DNA from 3 places in the Nocardia sp. NPDC050435 genome. Region 3 is predicted to be linked to each of the others. Evidence: riboswitches for the same ligand, from Rfam matches in the RefSeq annotation. Region 3 holds a riboswitch; each other region holds the start of a gene.
The links. Region 3 has a riboswitch for cobalamin ahead of AB0I43_RS40475 (iron ABC transporter permease). Riboswitches for the same ligand answer to the same signal wherever they lie in the genome.
Positions count from the first base shown of each region.

Region 1: linked by a shared signal. The riboswitch ahead of AB0I43_RS38035 (ABC transporter substrate-binding protein) and the one ahead of AB0I43_RS40475 (iron ABC transporter permease) in region 3 are both predicted to bind cobalamin.
Region 2: linked by a shared signal. The riboswitch ahead of AB0I43_RS04190 (ABC transporter substrate-binding protein) and the one ahead of AB0I43_RS40475 (iron ABC transporter permease) in region 3 are both predicted to bind cobalamin.

Region 1 covers NZ_JBFAJW010000017.1:92,621-99,305, forward strand. Annotated here, with positions in the region: gene AB0I43_RS38030 (ABC transporter permease) at 1-264, opposite strand, end outside; gene AB0I43_RS38035 (ABC transporter substrate-binding protein) at 270-1,865, opposite strand; cobalamin riboswitch at 1,878-2,067, opposite strand; gene AB0I43_RS38040 (HAMP domain-containing sensor histidine kinase) at 2,241-3,548, opposite strand; gene AB0I43_RS38045 (response regulator transcription factor) at 3,548-4,231, opposite strand; gene AB0I43_RS38050 (alpha/beta fold hydrolase) at 4,279-5,754, opposite strand; gene AB0I43_RS38055 (glycosyltransferase family 4 protein) at 6,100-6,685, shown strand, end outside.
Region 2 covers NZ_JBFAJW010000001.1:864,440-871,124, forward strand. Annotated here, with positions in the region: gene AB0I43_RS04185 (ABC transporter permease) at 1-872, opposite strand, end outside; gene AB0I43_RS04190 (ABC transporter substrate-binding protein) at 882-2,525, opposite strand; cobalamin riboswitch at 2,540-2,730, opposite strand; cobalamin riboswitch at 2,796-3,016, shown strand; gene metE (5-methyltetrahydropteroyltriglutamate--homocysteine S-methyltransferase) at 3,156-5,420, shown strand; gene AB0I43_RS04200 (methylenetetrahydrofolate reductase) at 5,556-6,488, shown strand; partial or broken gene glyA (serine hydroxymethyltransferase) at 6,509-6,685, shown strand, end outside.
Region 3 covers NZ_JBFAJW010000023.1:7,003-13,687, forward strand. Annotated here, with positions in the region: gene AB0I43_RS40475 (iron ABC transporter permease) at 18-1,049, opposite strand; cobalamin riboswitch at 1,104-1,237, opposite strand; gene AB0I43_RS40480 (alpha/beta hydrolase) at 1,369-2,535, shown strand; gene AB0I43_RS40485 (hypothetical protein) at 2,550-3,200, opposite strand; gene AB0I43_RS40490 (TetR/AcrR family transcriptional regulator C-terminal domain-containing protein) at 3,361-3,945, opposite strand; gene bioB (biotin synthase BioB) at 4,092-5,108, shown strand; gene AB0I43_RS40500 (hypothetical protein) at 5,166-5,375, shown strand; gene AB0I43_RS40505 (DUF2567 domain-containing protein) at 5,375-6,103, shown strand; gene AB0I43_RS40510 (DUF1353 domain-containing protein) at 6,197-6,685, shown strand, end outside.

The DNA.
Region 1 (6,685 bases), on a different contig from region 3:
CCCGGAGATCAGCGACTGCCCGAAGTCACCGCGCACGAACCGGGACGCCCACTCCGCGAAGCGAATCGGGGCCGGCCGGTCCAGTCCGAGCTGGACGCGCAGCGCGGCCAGCCGGGCCGGATCCGGGTCCCCGCCGCCGGTGCGCGACAGCATGACCGTGGCCGCGTCCGAATCCAGTGCCTCGAACAGCACGAAAACCACGAGCGCGACGGCGGCGAGCACCCCGAGGCCACCGCCGACGCGCCATGCGACATAGCCGAGCACGGTCGCTACCGCGCGGCCAGCCAGGTGGTGGCGTAGTTGGCCCAGTCGTCGGTGCCCGGCACCCCGTTGCGCACACCGCCCACGTACTTCTTGGCGGCGTCGGGCCGCTTGGCGAAGCTGTGCAGGATGTAGCCGCCCTCGTTCCAGAGTTCTTGTTGCAGTTCGGCATAGAGGGCGCGACGGCGCTCCGGATCCATGGCGGCGCGGGCCTGGGCGAAGGTGGCGTCCCAGCCGGGCCGCCGCCAGCCGGTGCCGTTGCTGGGCGAGGAGCTGGTCATGGTCTGGCCGTAGAAGTAGTCGAGACTGTAGTTCCACCAGCCGATGTGGCTCAGCGACGCCTTGCCGCTGACCTGCGAGAAATAGGTGTCGGCGGGCACCGATTCCAGCTTGATGGTGATGCCCGCGGCTTTGGCCTGCTCGGCGAACAGGGTCGCCGATTCGAGCATGCCCGGCATCCCGTCGGCGGTCGGCAGCGTGACCGTCAGGTTCTCTTTTCCGGCCTCGCGCAACAGCTCCCGGGCGCGCCGCGGGTCGTAGGCGCGCTGCGGCAGCGCGTCGTGGTAGAAGGGCGCGCCCTTCCCGTAGACGTCGTTGCCGACCTCGGCGTAGCCGTAGTAGACCGAGTCGACCATGGCCTGCCGATCCACGGCCAGCCGCATGGCCTGGCGCACGCGCGGATCGTCGAAAGGCGCGGTGTCCACCCGCATCTGGAACGCGCCCATCAGTCCGGCGGGCGGCACCACCACGGTGGTGTCCGCGGTGTCGGACAGCGTGCGCGCCTGCAGGTACGAGATCTCGTGCACCACATCGGCTTCCCCGGACAGGAAGGCGTTCACGCGCGCCTCGGTCTCGGCGATCTGGATGATCTCGACCTCGTCCAGCAGCGGCCGACCGTCCCAGTGCTGCTCGTTGCGCCGCAACAGCGTCCGGTCGCCGGGCGACCACCGCTCCAGCGCGAACGGCCCGGTGCCCACCGGAATCCGGGAGCCGTCGATGACGCCGGTGCCGTCCTTGACGATGTAGCAGTACCAGCCCGCCAGCACCGAACCGAAGTCCGCCAGTGGGGATTTCATGCGCACCAGCACGTCCAGGTCGCCCTCGGCGCGGGTGTTCGCCAGGTCGACGACGGCCAGGTCGCCGGAGGAGTTCTTGGCCGGATCGAGCATGCGCTCGAAACTCCAGAGCACGTCGCGCGCGGTCAGCGGGCTGCCGTCGCTGAAGCGCACGCCCGGGCGCAGCCGAATCCGCCATTCGCTGCCGTCGGCGTTGGGCCGCAACGACTCCGCGAGCCGGTAGCGCAGCGTCAGGTCGTTGTTGTAGGCGACCAGCTTGTCCCAGACGTTCTTCGACACCGCGCCGCCGGCGGAACTGCCGGCCTGGTGCGGGTCGAGCACGTCCGCACTCGCCGAGCGCCCGGCGATCGCCGTGCGCAGTCGCCCACCGGGTTGCGGCGGCCCTTCCGCGCCCAGCGGGCCGTTCTCGGTGCCGCAGCCCGCGAGCATCGCCGTCCCGCCCAGTGCGGCGACGCCGAAGGCGCCCGCGCCGCCGAGCAGCAGCTTGCGCCGCCCGACCTCGAGCCGTGCCGATCTGTAGTTGTCCATTGCCATCCTCGTGGGTGATCCCTGCCTGCCGGCGCAGGTATCCTGGCTCCCGGATCAGCGCTCTCCGCCGGCCTTCCAACCTGGGTAGGTCGTGACCATGTATCGGCGGATCGCTCCTCGGTGACAGTTGCGGGACAGCCCCGGATTCGCACCGGTGTTCCCTACGCCGGTCACGAACCCTACCGGCAGCCCGGTTCACCCCGGCGCGCCCGCTCGCCGTTGCGCCGGCTTGCCTGCACCGACCAGCCCTTTCGGCTGGTACCGGTACGCAGGCCACACCACGGGCTGTACCGGCGACAACCCGTGACCGACACCGAAGAGCTCAGCTCGCACCGAAGGCGCAGGGCACCACGGGCCGCCGATCGTGCCGCGCCGCTACCGCATTCCGGTGTGCAGGGTGAATCCGACCACCGCGCCGCTCGCAGGATGCGCGTCCGCGCGAACGGTGCCGCCGTGCGCGGCGATGATGTCGTGCACGATGGCCAGACCGAGACCGGAGCCGGGTGTGGCGCGGGTGTTGTCGGCGCGATAGAAGCGGTCGAAGACGGCGGCGCGGTCGGCGAGCGCGATGCCCGGCCCGTGGTCGCGGACGGTGAGTTGGTGGGCGACCACGGTAATTTCCACCGGCGTCTCGGAGGAGCTGAACTTGAGGGCGTTGTCGAGCAGGTTGTCCACGCAGCGGGACAAGGCGCGCGGTCGGCCAGGCAGCCGGACCGGGTCCCGGCGGACGACGGTGATCGTGCGCCCGGTGCGGCGGCGGAAGCGCTGGGCGCTGTCCTCGGCGAGTTCGCCCAGATCCACGCTCACCGGCTCCTCGTCGGCGTACTGATCGGTGGCCAGGTCGACCAGTTCGCCGACCAGCGCGTCGAGCGCCTTGGCCTCCTGCACCAGGGTGGCCAGCACTTTGGCTTCATCCTCGGGGGCGAGCCGCCCCTTCGCCCGTTGCAGCAATTCGGCACTGCCGCGCACCGACGTCAGCGGGGTGCGCAGTTCGTGCCCCGCGTCCTCGGCCAGGCGCTGCTGCTGGGCGCGCGAAAAGCGCAGTGCCGCAAGCATCGTGTTGAAGCTGCGAGTGAGTTCGCCGACCTCGCCGGACTGTCCGGCGGGCAGCGTGACGGCCAGGTCCTGGGTGCCGGCGATGCGCTCGGTGGCGGCGGCCAGGCGGTGGATCGGGCGCAGGATGCGGCCGATGGCCAGCCAGCACAGCAGCGCGGCGGCGGCCAGCGCCAGCAGCGTGATCCAGGCTGTGCGCCACAGGAATTCGCGATCGATCCGCTCGACGTCGGCGTAGTTCTGGCTCACCATGACCGCCCCGCCGCCCGGCCGCCCCTTGGTGAGCACCCCGTAGCCGACGCCGTCCACCTCGATCTCGGTCTCCCCCGCACCCGCGCCCGCCGCGGCGATGGCCCGATCGGAGGCGTTGACCGGCAACGGGTTCCGGCCCGGCGTGAGCACCCGCACAGCGCCGTCCGGCGACAGCAGCTGCTCGGTCATGTCCGGGCGCACCGGCACCGGCGCGTCCACGGCGAGCAGCGCCAGGACGGTGTCCGCGCGATCGGACAGACCACGATCGACCTGGGCGGCCACCAGTGGGCTGACGTTGCGATAGGCGATCACGATGGTGCCGACGATCGCCACGGCCACCGCCAGGACGGCGACGAGAGTGATTCTGGTGCGCAGCATTACGCGCCCCGGATGGTGTAGCCGACGTTGCGGACGGTGTGCACCAGCCGCGCCGCCCCGCCGTCCTCGGTCTTACGGCGCAGGTACCCGATGTAGACATCCAGCGACCGCGACTCGGTGTCGAAGTCGAACCCCCAGATCTCTTCGTAGATCCGGCTTTTCGGCAGCACAAGCCGCTCGTTGCGCATGAGCAGTTCGAGCAGGTCGAATTCGGTGCGGGTCAGCTCCAGCGGCCGGCCGCCGCGGCGCACCTCACGCGTCGCCGGATCCAGGGTCAGATCGGCCACCTCGAGCACACGCTGCTCGGGATCCGGTGCGCTGCGGCGCAGCAGCGCGCGCAGCCGGGCCAGCAGTTCCTCGACGTCGAAGGGCTTGGCCAGGTAGTCGTCGGCCCCGGCGTCGAGTCCGGCGACCCGGTCGCCGACCTGGTGCCGGGCGGTGAGCACCAGGATCGGCAACCGATCCCCGCGCCGCCGCAGCAGGCGGCACAGCGAGAGGCCGTCCAGCTCGGGCATGACCACATCCACCACCGCCAGATCCGGCTGCCGGGACTCCAGGATCGCCAGCGCGGCGGAGCCGTCGGCGGCCTGGAGCACCTGGTAGCCCTCGAAGCGCAGCAGCTGATCGAGGGTGCTGCGGACGTTCGGGTCGTCCTCGACGACGAGCACAGTGGGGGCGGTCACCGGACCATTGTGTCGATCCGCGGTAGTAGACATGGCAACCGGTCGGTTCAGTTCGAGACCGGGGTCACCGGAATGGGCGGCAGGCTCCGCACACACTCGGTGGGCCCCGGCTCACCGGTGCGCAGGAAGCTGGTGACGATGCCGGTCACGCAGCCACCGGGCGCCAGGTCCGGGACGTGGCCGACATTGGGCACCGAGACGAAGGTGGCGTGCCGGAAGCGTTCGGCGACGCGCAGGCCGTTGGCGTCCGGCGTGATCGCGTCCAGGTCACCGGACAGCACCAGCACCGGCACCTCGGGAAGCGGCCGGCTCGCGTAGTCGATCCGCGTGGTCGCGGGCCAGCCCAGGCAGAGGTCTCCGCCGTCGCGCTGCGCGGCGGAGAAGCCGGCCGCGCTGAAGGCGCCGCTGGGGCCAGCCGCCTCGATCGCCCGGCGGTACTGCTGCTCGCGCTGCTCCGGCGCGGCCTGCGGAGACCAGATCGTCGGGTAGTCGTTGCAGGCCACGGTCACATAGAGATCGATGTTCTCGGTGGGCGCCTGCGCCGCCGCGCGCAGCGCGAACTCGCGCAGCGGGCCGTCGTCGCCGCGGACCGCCGCGCGCAAGGCGGCGGGGATCGTGCCGAGCAGCGGTTCGGGATCCGCGCCGACACCGGAGGTGGCGTTCTCGAAGAGCAGCGTGCCCAGTTTGTCCTCGGTCAGCGCGAACGGCCGCGCGCCCGGCACGGGCAACGGCCGCTCGCGCAGCCGGGCGTTCACCTCGCGCAGGTCCGACACCGCCCGCGCGCCGTCGCAGCTGCCGCTGCGCTCACAGATGCGCTGCAAAGCCAGCGAGACCGCCTCGGCGTTGGGCCGGTTCAGCGTGTCGAAATCGTGCGGGTAGGCACCGGAGAGCACCATCGCCTGCACGTGGTCGGGGTGCCGCTGGGCGTAGACCGGCAGCAGGTAGGTGCCGTAGGACAGGCCGTAGAGCACCAGCTTCGGGGCCCCGACCGCGGCCCGGACCGCGTCGACGTCGTCGACCGTGGCCGCGGAGGTGTAGCCCGCCGCGCGGGCGCCCAGCCGCTCGCCGCAGCGGGTCACGCTGTCCCGCTGCTCGGCCCGCGACTGGGTCAGGTAGTCCTGGTCGGCCATACCGCAATCCAGCGGCGCGGACCGCCCGGTGCCGCGCGGGTCCACCAGCAGCAGGTCGTGATCGGTGAGCAGCTCGCCCAGCGTCGCGACCGCCAGCTCCGTGTTCTCGATCAGCGGCACGCCCGGGCCGCCCGGGTTCGGCGCGATGACCCCGGCCGCGGGCGCCGTGTCCGCGGCGCGCCGCACCATGGCGTAGGCGACCTCGATCGTGCCGAGCTCCGGCTGTCCGGCCACCAATTCCCGCGGCACCGTGCCACATTCCACGCGATGTTCCGGCACTACCGGGCACCACTCGGGCGCGGCGCTCGCCGGGGCGGGCGTGCCGGTACATGCCGTGAGGGCACCTGCCGTCACCAAGATCGCCGCGGCCGCCGCCAGCACACTCCTGCGCATCCTCGAAACCTCTTTCGCCACCGTGCCTCCCAGCGAGGCAACGACAGCGATACTCGGCCGCCGATGTCGGACGCCCGGGAGAGCAATGACAAAAACACGTAAGAAAACACCGAATCGGGCGCTCGCACCGGGAAACACCAGCTCGTCGACGCGCGGTCGGATCAGACACGGCCTCCGGTAAACCCCGGTTGCCAGGAATTTCCAGTCATGATGGTTAGCCGCACGCGTGCTGGGTATCACACCTGGCGGGTGGTTGCCCCCTGATGAATTGGTTCCGACGCTGCATCCGCGACTTTTCCGTCGCACCCGTTTGGTCGTGCTTCACACTATTGAGGAGGCATTTCCATGATCAGTTCGCCGTCCGGTTCCGATTCCCTGATCTACAATCTTCGGGAATCCGGTGCGCCACTGAACATCGTCATGGTTGCCCCACCCTACTTCGAGGTTCCACCGGCCGGTTACGGCGGCGTGGAAGCGGTGGTGGCACAACTGGTGGACGCATTGGTCGCGCGTGGGCATCGAGTCACACTGCTCGGCGCGGGCCGGCCCGGGACTGCCGCCACCCGGTTCATCCCGGTGTGGGACAAGATCCTCGCCGATCGCCTCGGTGATCCGTTCCCCGAGGTGGTCAACGCGCTCAAGGTGCGCGAAACCATCATGGAACTGGCACGGACCGAACACATCGACGTCATCCACGATCACACCTTCGCGGGCCCGCTGAACGCGCCCGTGTACGAGGCCCTCGGCATCCGGACCGTCGTCACCGTGCACGGACCGGTGGACGGCGAGGAGCAGGCCTACTACAGCGCGCTCGGCTCCGCCGCGCACATGGTCGCGATCAGCGACCGGCAGCGCAGTTTGGCGCCGAATTTGAATTGGGTGGACCGCGTTTACAATGCGGTGCGCCCGAGCGAATGGCCGTTCCAGAAGA
Region 2 (6,685 bases), on a different contig from region 3:
TAGCTCGCGGTCGCGAACACGGTGAACGCCTGGATCACCGGCAGGTCGCGGGTCTTCACCGCCTCCACCACATAGGAGCCCAGCCCCGGCCAGGTGAACACCGTCTCCACCACCGTCGCCCCGCCGAGCAGCACCGCCAGCCCGACGGCGAACGCGTGCAGCGACGGCACCGCGCTGTTGGGCAGCCCGTGCCGCCACAGGATCCGCCACCGCGAGGCGCCGCGAGCGCGCAGCACCGCCGCGGTGGGTGATTCCAGGAATTCGAGCAGAGTGGCCCGCAGCAGCCGGGACCAGCTGTCGGACAGTCCGACCGCCAGGCACACCGCGGGCAGCCACACCTGCCGCCAGGTGCCGTCGAGGGCCGCCTTGCCCCAGCCCAGCCCCACGACGAGCACCTGGATCAGCACCAGCGCCACCACGAATCCGGGCACCGACGCGAACACCAGCGCCACCCACCGGGTGCCGTGATCCGGCCAGCGCCGCGGATACCGGGCCGCGAGCACACCGAGCGTCACCGAGAGCAGCAACGCCAGCAGCAGGGCTGCCGCCGCCAGGAGCAGCGTCGCCGGCAGCCGCTCGGCGAACTCACCGGACACCGGTCGCCCCGACCCGAACGACAGCCCGAAGTCGCCGCGCAGCACACCCCACAGCCAGTGCGCGTACTGCGTGAGCACCGGCCGATCCAGGTGCAGCTCCCGCTCGAGCGCGCCGATCTGCTCGGGCGTGGGCTCCGGAACGCCCTGCGCGACGAGGATCATGCGCGCGGGATCGCCCGGGGCCAGCGGCAGCAGCGCCCAGATCAGGACGCTCGCGCCGAGCAGGGTGAGCAACGCCTCGACCGCCCGGCGCCGGGCCGGGACGAGAACTCGCATCGAAACGCGTTACGCGCCGGTGCGGCTGGTGAGATGCCGGCGCACGTTCGACACCCGATAGTCGGCCCACTCCGGACCGGTGACCACGGTGAAGTACTTGAACGTGCCCGCCACCACATAGGCCTGGTCCCGGACCAGGATCTCCTGCGCCCGGCGCAGCAGCGCGTCCCGGCGCGCGGTGTCGAACTCGCCGCGCAGTTGCGCGCCGATGGCGTCGATTTCCGGGTTCGCCACGCCTTGGGCGTTCGCGGAGCCGCCGGTGGTCCAGCGCACCAGATACGGCTGGATGGGGTCGGCGGTGCCGGAGAGCGAACCGCTCAGCGCCACCGACGAGTCCCACGCGCCGGGGTCCTTCTTCACCGCCGCGGAATCCTCGGCGTTGTCGATGCGCAGCTCGAATCCGGCGCGTGCCACCTGGTCCTGCACCGCGATCGCGACATCGTTGGTCTCCGGGCCCTGGGCCTGGGTCACGAAGCGCACCACCAGTTTCCGGCCGTCCTTGGCGCGGATGCCGTCGCTGCCCGGCACCCAGCCCGCCGCGTCGAGCGCGCGCTTGGCGGCGTCGAGATCGTGCACCTGGTTGTCGGCCGCGAACGACATCGACGGCGGATACAGACCGGTGGCGGCCGCGAACTGGCCGTTGCCGACATCGGCGGCGATGGCCCGATAGTCGATCGCGGCCGTGAACGCCTTGCGCACCGCGGTGTCGGTGAAGATGCCCGCCTTCAGGTTCATCTCCACCAGCAGCGACTGCAACGCCTGCTCCGAGGACAGCACGTGCATGTCCTTGTCACCCTGCAACTCCAGCTTGGCCGAGGTGGAGGGATAGAACGCCATGTCGGCCTCGCCGCTGCGCACACCGGCCAGGCGGGCCTGCTCGTCGGGCACCACCCGGACCGTGATCCCCTTCAGTGGCGGAGTGCCCTCCCAGTGCTTGCTGTAGGGGGCGAGCACCAGGTTCTCCGGGGTCCACGCGGTGATCGCGTACGGGCCCGAGTACGCGCCCGCGCCGACGATCTTCGCCGAATCACCGCCGGCGGCCTCCATGGCCGCGACGTCGTAGATCTGCAGCGAGTTGTCCCGCGCGGCGAGCGCCGCGGGCACCATCGCGTTCGGGGTGGGTGTGGTCAGCACGACCTTGTCGCCGTCCGCGACCACCGTCGTGGCCGCGTCCAGATACACCCGGGCCGCGGCCGAGCGCGCGATCTGCCTGGTCAGGGCCGCGGCCACGGCGGGGGCGTCGACCGGCTTGCCGTTCTGGAAGGTCACGCCGGGGCGCAAGCGCACCACCCAGCGGGTGTCGCCGTCGCGGGTGACCGATTCCGCCAGCCACGGCGCGACCTCGCCGGATTCGGTGATCTGCAGCAGGTTCTCCGCGACTCCCCAGTCGAAGAGCCAGTTGGTGCCGGTGCCGATCGGGTCCAGTCCGGCGATCTTGTAGGAGTTGTAGATCGTCAGCGTGCCGTCGCCGGCGGCGCGCAGCGCGCGAGCCGAAGCCGCCGCGCCGCCGTCGTCGGACGCACAGCCGGTGAACACCATGGCGACTGCGAGCAGCCCTGCCAGGGTGGCCGCGACCCGGGACCGACGACGTCGTTCCGGAGCGTGGCCGGGTAGCCGCGCGGCGCTGGGCCGGCGGCGAGTGAGCACTCGCATTCTCATCCTCGTGAAGCTCGATCCTGAAGTGGCGCAGGTATCCTGGCTCCCGGATCGACGCTCGCCTTCGGCCTTCCAACCCAGGAAGGTCGTGGCCATGGATGAAGGTTCGCTCCTCGGTCACAGTTGCGGGACAGCCCCGGATTCGCACCGGTGTTCCCTGCGGGAGTGAACCTAGCAGCCGGGGCCAGCTATATTCATCTGGCAGCTGGTTCGCCGGAGGTGGAGTCGAGGAGCCCCTGATCCACCCGAGGCGTCGAAGCCCGGGCTTGTGTTCGCACAGGCGCGGGTGAGAGGGAACCCGGTGAGAATCCGGGACTGTCCCGCAGCGGTAAGTGGGAACGACAGCCGTCACCCGCACTGGGCGCGAGTACGCGATGCCTGGGAAGCGACGGTCGGTAGGACCAGCCCCGGGCCCCGAGCCCGAGGCCGACCCGTTCGAGGGTCGATGCCCACGAGTCCGAAGACCTGCCCGTTGTGCCGGATACGCCGTATCCGGCGGTCGTCGCCTCGTGGATTGGGTGGCACGCCGAGTGGACCCGGGCACGGGAACGATGCTTAGTGGGCTCCGTCAGCGTGCGCTCGTAATGGGTGGCGGCTCTTTCCGTAGCCGAACTCTGGAGTTCACCAATGTCGAACCCCCGCAACACCTTCACCGCCACGGTGCTCGGACTGCCGCGCATCGGGCCCAACCGGGAACTCAAGCGTGCGATCGAGGCCTACTGGGCCGGGCGCTCCGATGCCGCCGCCCTGCACGAGGTCGCCCGCACCCTGCGCACCGCGCAACTCACCGCCGTCCGCGACGCCGGACTCGACTCGGTGCCGGTGGGCACCTTCTCCTATTACGACCACGTCCTCGACACGGCCGTGCTGCTGGGCGCGCTGCCCGAGCGCGTCGGCGGCATCGCCGACGAGCTGGATCGCTATTTCGCCGCCGCGCGCGGCACCGCCGAGGTCGCGCCCCTGGAAATGACCAAGTGGTTCGACACGAACTACCACTACCTGGTGCCCGAGCTCTCGGCCGCGACGGAGTTCTCGCTGCATCCCGAGAAGCCGCTGGCCGAGTTGAAAGAGGCGCTTGCGCTGGGCGTTCCGGCCCGCCCGGTGATCGTGGGGCCGATCACGTTCCTGAAGCTGGCCAAGTCGGTGGACGGCAGTGATCTGCTGGACCGGCTGCCGGATCTGCTGCCGCTCTACGAGCAGTTGCTGGGCCTGCTGGCCGAGGCGGGCGCCGAGTGGGTGCAGCTGGACGAGCCCGCGCTGGTGACCGATCTCACCGAGACCGAGCAGGCGACGGTCTTCACCGCCTATCGCCGCTTGGCCGACGCCCAGAACCGGCCCGCCATCCTGGTCGCCTCCTACTTCGGACGTCTGGGTGAAGTGCTTCCGGCGCTGGCGAAGTCGGGCGTGGAGGGCATCGCCATCGATCTGGTGGCGGGCGGGTCCGCCGATGTCGCGGCCGCCGCCGCGCTGCGCGACACGCTGGTCGTGGCGGGCATCGTGCCCGGCTACAACGTCTGGCGCGTGGATCCCGACCAGGCGCTGCCGCGGCTGCGCGCGCTGCGCGAGGCCGGGGCCACGGTGGCGGTGTCGAGCTCGTGCTCGCTGCTGCACTCGCCCTACGGCCTGGAGCCGGAAACCGAGCTGGATCCGCGCCTGCGCAGCTGGCTGGCCTTCGGCAAGGAGAAGATCGCCGAGGTCCGAGTGCTGGCCACCGCCCTGCACGACGGCGAGGACGCGGTCGCCGAGGCGCTCGAGATCGCGCGCACCGCGGTCGCCGATCGCAAGGCCGATCCCCGTCTGCGGGTCGAGTCGGTGCGTGCGCGCCTGGCCGAGCTCGATGCCGACGCCAGCCGCCGCACTCCGGCCGACGAACGGCGCGTGCTGCAACAGGAACGACTGAACCTGCCGTTGCTGCCGACCACCACCATCGGCTCGTTCCCGCAGACCTCCCGGATCCGGGTGGCGCGCGCGGAACTGCGCAAGGGTGAGATCGATCAGGCCGAGTACGACAACCGGATGCGCGCCGAGATCGCCGAGGTCATCACGCTCCAGGAGGAGATCGGCCTGGACGTGCTGGTGCACGGTGAACCCGAGCGCAACGACATGGTGCAGTACTTCGCCGAGCAGCTGGACGGTTTCGCCGCCACCGTCAACGGCTGGGTACAGTCCTACGGCACCCGGTGCGTGCGGCCGCCGATCCTGTTCGGCGATGTCACCCGCCCGGCGGCGATGACCGTCGGCTGGAGCACCTACGCGCAGTCGCTGACGGCCAAGCCGGTCAAGGGCATGCTCACCGGTCCGGTGACCATCCTGGCCTGGTCCTACATCCGCGACGATCAGCCGCTGGCCGACACCGCGCGTCAGATCGCGCTGGCCATCCGGGACGAGACGGTGGATCTGGAGGCGGCCGGCATCGGCGTCATCCAGGTGGACGAGCCCGCGCTGCGTGAGCTGCTGCCGCTGCGGCGCGCGGATCAGGCCGAGTACCTGGCGTGGGCGGTGGACGCGTTCCGGCTCTCGACCGCGGGCGTGGCCGATGTCACCCAGATCCACACCCACCTGTGCTACTCGGAGTTCGGCGAGATCATCGGCGCCATCGCGGGATTGGACGCCGATGTCACCTCGATCGAGGCGGCGCGCTCGCACATGGAGGTGCTCGACGACCTCAACGCCGCGGGCTTCGATCTGGGCGTGGGCCCGGGTGTCTACGACATCCACTCCCCGCGCGTGCCCGGCGCCGAGGAGATCGAGACCTCGCTCGCACAGGCGTTGAAAGCGGTTCCGGCCGAGCGGCTCTGGGCCAATCCGGACTGCGGCTTGAAGACGCGGCGCACCGACGAGGTGGTCGCCTCGTTGCGCAATCTCGTCGCGGCGGCGCGGGCGCTGCGCTGACGGATCGCCGGGGCGCCGCACCGGGTGTGCGGCGCCCCGGCGTCCCGAGTTCTCCGGCACTACACGAAGGCGATCATGCATTCCGTTCCCGACCTCGGGCACCTCGGTTCCGGCCGATTGTCCCGGATTTCCCCGATGGTCCCGTCCGTCGTTCAGAGCCTGCGCACCCATGGCGGTGCGCGGGTGCCGTTCTCGGTGGAGTTCAATCCGCCGCGCGATGCCGCGGGTGAGGCGCGACTGTGGCGGGCGGTGCGCGAATTCGAGCGCATGCATCCGGCGTTCGTGTCGATGACCTACGGTGCGGGCGGTTCCACCAAGGACCGCACCGCGCGCATCACCGGCCAGCTGGCGCAGGAAACCACCCTGACCCCGGTCGCGCACCTCACCGCGGTCGGGCACAGCCTCGCGGAATTGCGTGCGCTGGTGGGCTCCTACGCCGACTGCGGTATCCGCAACATGCTGGTGCTGCGCGGCGATCCGCCCGGTGACCCGCTGGGCGCCTGGCACAAGCATCCCGAGGGCGTCACCTACGCCGAGGAACTCGTGCGCATCGTGCGTGATCTCGGCGATTTCAACGTCGGCGTGGCGTCCTTCCCCGAGGGGCACCACCGCTCGCCGGACCTGGACACCGATACCGCGTTCTTGATCGCGAAACTGCGTGCGGGCGCGGACTATTCGATCACGCAGATGTTCTTCGACGTGGAGCACTATCTGCGGTTGCGCGATCGGGTGCTGGCCGCGGACCCGGAGCAGGGCGCCAAGCCGATCATTCCGGAGCTGATGCCGATCACCTCGCTGCGCACGGTCGCGCGCGCCGAAGAGCTGAGCGGGCGGGCACTGCCCGCCGCCGTACTCGAGCGTCTGACGGCAGCAGCCGGCGACGGCCCGGAGGAGAACCGGGCGGCGGTGCGGGCGGCCGGCATCGAGATCGCCACCGAGATGGCGCAGCGGCTCGTCGCCGAAGGCGCGCCGTGCCTGCATTTCATCACTCTCAATTTCGCCAAGGCGACCACCGAGGTGCTGACCAACCTCGGCCACCAGGTCACCGCCGCGCCCCTGAGCGCCTGATTCGAAGGAGTGCACCTCCGATGTCCACCGTTTCCGTCAATGCGCAGTCACTCGGTGAGCTCGATCCGGAGCTGGCCGCCGCGATGGCCGGCGAGCTCGCCCGCGAACGCGACACCCTCGAGATGATCGCCTCGGAGAACTTCGTGCCCCGCGCGGTGCTCCAAGCCCAGGGCAGCGTCCTGACCAACAAATACGCC
Region 3 (6,685 bases):
AGAACGGTGACCGCGGTTCATGACTCTCCGAAGTGGTAGCGGCGGCGGCCGAGCAGCAGCAGGAATGCCGGCGCGCCGATGAGCCCGGTCAGTACCCCGACCGGGATCTCGGTCGGGCGGCCGATCGCACGCGTCGCGGCGTCGGCGACCACCAGGAACAGCGCCCCGCACAGCGCGCTGGCCGGCAGGAGGTTGCGATGACGCGGACCGACGACGAGACGCGCCGCGTGCGGAATGACCAGCCCGACGAACCCGATCCCGCCGGAGACCGCGACGAGCACACCCACCAGCACCGCGAGCAGCACGAACAGCGCGATCCGCAACTGCTTGACCGGAACGCCGATGGCGGCGGCGGTGTCGGCCCCGAAGGCCAGCGCGTCCAGCCAGCCGCTGAGCGCGCAGAGCGCCGCACCGCTGAGCGCCACCACCGCGAGCGGCAGGCCGAGCTTCGTCCAGTCCGCGCCCGCGAGACTGCCCAGCAGCCAGAACAGCACCGACTGCGCGGCCGCGGGATCCTTGCTGCGAAAGACCAGGTAGCTGCTGAACGCGGCGAACGCGGACGCGAGCACGGTCCCGGTCAGAACCAGTCGCATCGGCGTCAACCCGCCCTGGGCGACCGCGATGACGAAAACCATGGCCGCCGCGGCGAACGCGCCCGCCAGCGCGCCCGCCGACAGCGCCCAGATTCCGGCGCCCGCGAACAGTCCGGAGGTGATGACCGCCGCCGCCCCGACGCCCGCGCCCGAGGACACCCCGAGCAGATAGGGATCGGCCAGCGGGTTCCGGACCAGCGTCTGCATGGCCGCCCCGGCCAGCGCCAAGCCCGCGCCGACCACCGCGGCCAGCACGGTGCGCGGTACCCGCAACTGCCAGACGATGGTGTCCAGGCCCAGATCCGGGGTGACGCCGCCGAACAACCGGTGCCGCAGCACGTCGACGACCGCGGAGACCGGCAGCGTCTCGGCGCCGAACCCGGTGGCCAGGATCATCGCGCACACCAGCAGCGCCGCGAGCGCCGGCAGGGCGACCGCGCTTCGGACACGGACCATCAGGCGCGCGTCCACGCGGGTAGTGCTTCCTCAGCAGGCAAGTCGCGGCCTTTCCGGAGTTCGTCCCGGCGAGGGAGGTCTGACTCTCGCCCGCTGGGGCGATCACAGTGGCGCGACCGTTCCGGGTTCTCACCGGATTCCCGCACTCGCCGGAAATGACGGTGTGAACCATACCGGTCTGTTCCGTTCGTCCACTGTGCCGGTCTCGGCAACGCTGTGACCAGGCATGCAGCGAAGTCCTTCGCTTAGCGAAGGTTTATCTCGGGGCAGACCGGTAAGTCCGATGGCGGACCATCCATTTCGCAGACACAGTGGAGTGATGTCGCTGTTGGACGATCGGCACCCGTCCACCGTCACCGACTACGACGACGCGCGACGCCGGGCCCGCTGGCGGGACACCCGCCTCGGCGCCGACTGGACGACGCTGCGCCGCACCAGGGTGACGCTGGTCAGGCTCTCAGTTGTGCTCATCGCGGTACTCGTCGCGTTCGCCCAGTACTGGACCCACGATGTCGCGCCGGAGCGAGCCCGCCTGGCCCGCACCGAACCGGCGATCCTGCCCGTCGCCACCCCCGGCGAACAGCAGAACTGGGACACCGTCGTGGTCGACCTCGTCGGGCTCGGCAACCTCAACGCGAGCGACACCGCCGAAGCGCTGCCGTCGCTGTCCCGGCTCGGCGTGGTGTGGGCGATCAAATACGACAATCGCGGTATCGACACCAAGGTCATCGCGGACCTCATCGTCCGCGCCGCCCTGATGTCGGGGGTGGAGAACGTCGTCCTGGTCGGGCACAGCATGGGCGGAGTGATCGCGCTCGAGGTGGCCCGCCACATCCACACCGAAAGCGATCGCCGGCTGGTCGGCGTGCTCCTGGACTGCACACCCGTCGACCTGAACGCCGTCCGCGAGGAAAGCCGGGGCCGCGGCGAGGACATGGTGCGCTGGATGGGCTGGCTACCCGGCGCCCGCGAAAGCCGCGCCCTGCGGTTCATCGTCGAGATGTATGCCCGGCGCGGCGAATTCGTCGACCGCGGTCTCTACGGCGACCCGGGAATCCGGATGCCCGAACTCCGGGACGCCGCCGAACGGGTGCTGCACGACAAGATCTTCAACCCCGACGCCGCCAGCAACGGGCTGATCGAGTCGCAGTTCCTGGCGATCGTCGCGGGCGGCGCGGGCAACGACCTGCGCGCCCTCGCCCGCCCCGTCCCCGGCAAACTCCGCCCCGCCGTCGTCTTTCTCCGCCCGCGCGAGGCCGGGCGCGACCGGGTCGTCGACGTCGAGTACTCCCACCAGGTCCTGATCGACCTCGCCGGCGGCGTCGACGGCACACTGCTGGTGGCCTTCCCCCGCGACACCGGCCACGCCAACCCGATCCAGCGCCCGACCGAATACAACCGGGTCATCACCGACCAGGTGCTGCCGTTCCTCCAGCGGTTCCAGCAGCAGATCCGCCAGCCCGCGACCGTGGCCGCGCCCGGTTAGTGAAAGCGCCTGTCCTACTTGAGCAGTGCCTCGGTCAGCCCGCAGACCTTCCAGTCACCGCTTTCCTGCACCAGTTTGTAGGTGAAGGTCTGGGCGGTGGTCTTGCCGGCGACCTTCACGCTGATCTCGGTGGTGAAGCTGCCGCTGCTCGCGCCGCTGGCGACGTCGACGCTCTTCAGCGTGCTCTTCGCATCGATGTTGGGCGCCTTGGTGGGCACGACGCCGGTGGTCTTCACACTGTCCAGCTTGGCCAGATCGGATTTGCAGACCAGGCTCTTCTTGTCGCCGGTGCCGTTGACCCACGCCTCGGCGACCTCGCGCGGCGTCTTGGACGAGCCGCCGATACCGCCGTCTTCGCCGGAGAACAGGAAGAACGCCCCCACGATCACGATGATGACCAGCACCGCGCCGCCGCCGAGGAGCAGCGGCAGCGTCTTGTTGCCGCCGTTGCGGGGCGGCGGCGGGTACTGCTGGCCGTAGGGCGGCTGCCCGGGGCCGGGCGGGCGACCGTATTGCTGAGGCGCGCCGTATTGCTGAGGCGCGCCGTAGGGTTGCTGGCCGCCGTAGGGTGGTTGACCGCCGTAGGGCTGGCCGCCGTAGGGCTGCTGCGGCTGCTGCCACCCGCCCGGCTGGTTGTACGGATTGGGTGGTTGTGGTGCGTTCATGCGAGTCCCGCGAATCCAATCTTGGCTGAAATACGGACATAGGCCCCCCGGGGCCATCGCGATTCAACCATGATCGGCCCGGAACGGTCACCGCGCGCCGACAGGATTTACCGGGAGTTGAGCCGCTCCTTCACCGGGAGCGGCCTCGGGTCAACAGCTTTCAGCGCACCCGCGTGCCCAGCAGATGCCGCACCCCGGCCACGAACAACTGCAACCCGAAATCGAAACGCGCGGTGGGGTCCGCGTTCTCGTCCAGCGGCGTCGCCCCCTCCGGCAGCGCGCCCACCGAATCCATCTGCATCCGCGACTGCTCGTCGACGGTGTGCCCGAGCACGTAGTACAGCAGCGTGAAGGCGGTGAGCTCGGCTTCCTCGCGGGGCATGCCCGCGCGAATCGCGGCGCTGACGAAGCGTTCCCGGCCCTTGCTGGTGGTCAGGCGGGAGGCGTAGGTGGCCGAGACGAGTTCGGCGCCGTCGCGGTAGGCGAGCAGGCAGTCGCGCAGGCGGTGCGCCAATTCGCTGACCTGGCCGGACCATTCGTCGGCCCGGATCGGATCTTCCATCGGCGCGAGGATCTTGTCGGCGACGGCGCCGAGCAGGGCCTGCTTGTTGGGGAAGTGCCAGTACAGCGCGCCGGGCTGCACCTGCAGCGAGCCGGCGAGGCGGCGCATCGTGAGGTCGGCCAGGCCGTACTGGTCCAGGATGGCGATCGCTCCGTCGACCACGTCCGCCCGATGCAGTTGCACGCCGATTCCCTTCACACGTGTTTTGACTCACTCTCGAACCTACCCTAGCCTGAACACCGTTCAAGTTGCACGGGGACCTCGTGCACAGCCTGTCGAAGGGACTTCGTGACGTGACCCAGGCACCCGTAGATACCGGTTCACCCACCCTGCCGACTTCGTCGGCTGCCACACCGGGAATTCTGTCGATCGCCCGCGAGCAGGTGCTCGAGCGCGGTGTCGGCCTGACGCAGGAGCAGACCCTCGAGGTGCTCCGCCTCGGCGACGATCAGCTGGAAGACCTGCTCGCCCTGGCGCACGAGGTGCGCATGAAGTGGTGTGGCCCGGAGGTCGAGGTCGAGGGCATCATCTCGCTCAAGACCGGCGGCTGCCCCGAGGACTGCCACTTCTGCTCGCAGTCGGGCCTGTTCCAGTCGCCCGTGCGCGCCGCCTGGCTCGACATCCCGAGCCTGGTCGAGGCGGCCAAGCAGACCGCCAAGTCCGGCGCCACCGAATTCTGCATCGTCGCCGCCGTGCGCGGGCCGGACGCGCGCCTGATGGCGCAGGTCGCCGCCGGTGTGGAGGCCATCCGCAACGAGGTCGACATCCAGGTCGCATGCTCGCTGGGCATGCTCACCCAGGAGCAGGTCGACCAGCTCGCCGCCATGGGCGTGCACCGCTACAACCACAACCTCGAGACCGCCAAGTCGCACTTCCCGAAGGTCGTCACCACGCACTCCTACGAGGAGCGCTGGGACACGCTGCGCATGGTGCGCGAGGCGGGCATGGAGGTGTGCTCGGGCGGCATCCTCGGCATGGGCGAATCGCTCGAACAGCGCGCCGAGTTCGCCGCGCAGCTGGCCGAGCTCGAGCCCGACGAGGTGCCGCTGAACTTCCTCAACCCGCGCCCCGGCACCCCCTTCGGCGACCTCGAGGTGCTGCCCGCCTCCGACGCGCTGCGCGCCGTCGCCGCGTTCCGGCTCGCGCTGCCGCGCACCATGCTGCGTTTCGCCGGCGGCCGCGAGATCACCCTCGGCGACCTCGGCGCCAAGCAGGGCATCCTCGGCGGCATCAACGCCGTCATCGTCGGCAACTACCTGACCACCCTGGGCCGTCCGGCCGAGGCGGACCTGGATCTGCTCGGCGAATTGAAGATGCCGATCAAGGCGCTCAACGAAACGTTGTGAGCCAGCGTCTGCTTGCCGGACATGATGGGTAATGTCTTGAAGGTGGTTCCTCAAAGCATGGACGAGCGCTACAACCCGTTCACCGGGAAGCGGATCGTGCCCGGCCTCGACGACGCGGTTCCGCCCGCCGCCGCGCTCGGGCTGGAGCCGCCGCGCTTCTGCGAGCAGTGCGGGCGCCGGATGGTCGTGCAGGTGAGCCCGGACGGCTGGTGGGCCAAGTGCTCCCGGCACGGCGTGCTCGATTCGACGAGTCTGGAACGCCGCTAGTGCCGGCCCCCGGCGGCGGAGTGGTGTACGGCCCGGTCGCCTTCGGCGTCCGGCGTGAGGTGCGCGCGGCGCTGCTGGTCGGCGCCGCGCTCGTGGTACTCGGCATCGCCGGCGGCGTGGCGTGGGGTTTTCTCGCGCCCGCCGAGCATCTGCTGGTCACCCAGCCGGGGCGCGGCGCCCCGCTGACCGGCGAGAGCACGCATCAGTTCGACGCGGTCGCGATCTTCGTCTGCCTGGGTTTCGTGGCGGGCGTGCTGTCCGCGGTGGCCGTGTGGAAGTGGCGGGCCGTGCGCGGGCCGATCCTGCAGCTCGGGCTGCTGGTCGGCTCGCTGGTGAGCGCGTTCGCCATGCGGTGGTTCGGGGAAACCGTTGCGGAGTGGCGGTTCCCGCGGCCGGACGATCCGGCGGTCAACACCGTCATCGCGCTGGCGCCCGAGGTCGGCAGTTCGCTCGCGCTGGTGGTGCAGCCGATGATGGCTTCGCTGGTGCTGATGTTCCTGGCCGCGTTCAGCGCCACCGAGGATCTGGGCACCGGGTTCGCCGGGCCGTTCGGCACCCAGCGGCCGGTGGTGAGTTTCCCGCCCGGCGGCGATTTCCCGACGTCCTACGCGCACGAGCCGGTGTCGCACAACGCCGACGGCTCGGTGACCTACGCCGACGGCACCATCGAATACCCCAACGGCACGAGCAGGTATCAGGGCGACGCCCAGTCACGATCTCCACACTGACTGTTGTCCGAACCGTTGCTCCCGCGACGGCACAGGCGTACCAGAACGCCCTAACATTGGGTTATACGCACTGCGTTCGAGGAGGAACGAGTCGTGGCGTTCATCGGTAGCGGCCCGGTTGTCGAGGAACTCGACGCCAAATTCTGGAGGCTCACCGAGCCGGTGGTCTACCAGGGCGACAGCCAGGTCTTCACCGTGCCCGCGGGCTTCCGCACCGATTTCGCGTCCGTGCCCCGCGCCCTGGTCTGGCTGATCCCGCGCTACGGCGCCTACACCCGCGCCGCCATCCTGCACGACTACCTGATCCACTCCGACGAGGTGAGCACCGCCGACGCCGACGGTCTCTTCCGGCGCGCCCTGCGCGAACTCGGCGTCTCACTGCCGCGCCGCTGGATGATGTGGGCCGCGGTGCGCGTGGCGAATGGCCTGGCGGGCGCGACAATCGGCGATCTCGGGCGCTTCCTGCTCGTCGCGGTGCCCTCCGTGGTGTTCCTCGCGATCCCGGTGATCGTGGTGACCCTGTTCCTGTGGATCTTCTGGCTGGTGGAGTTGGTGTTCTGGGCCGTCGCGCGGGTGAGCCGT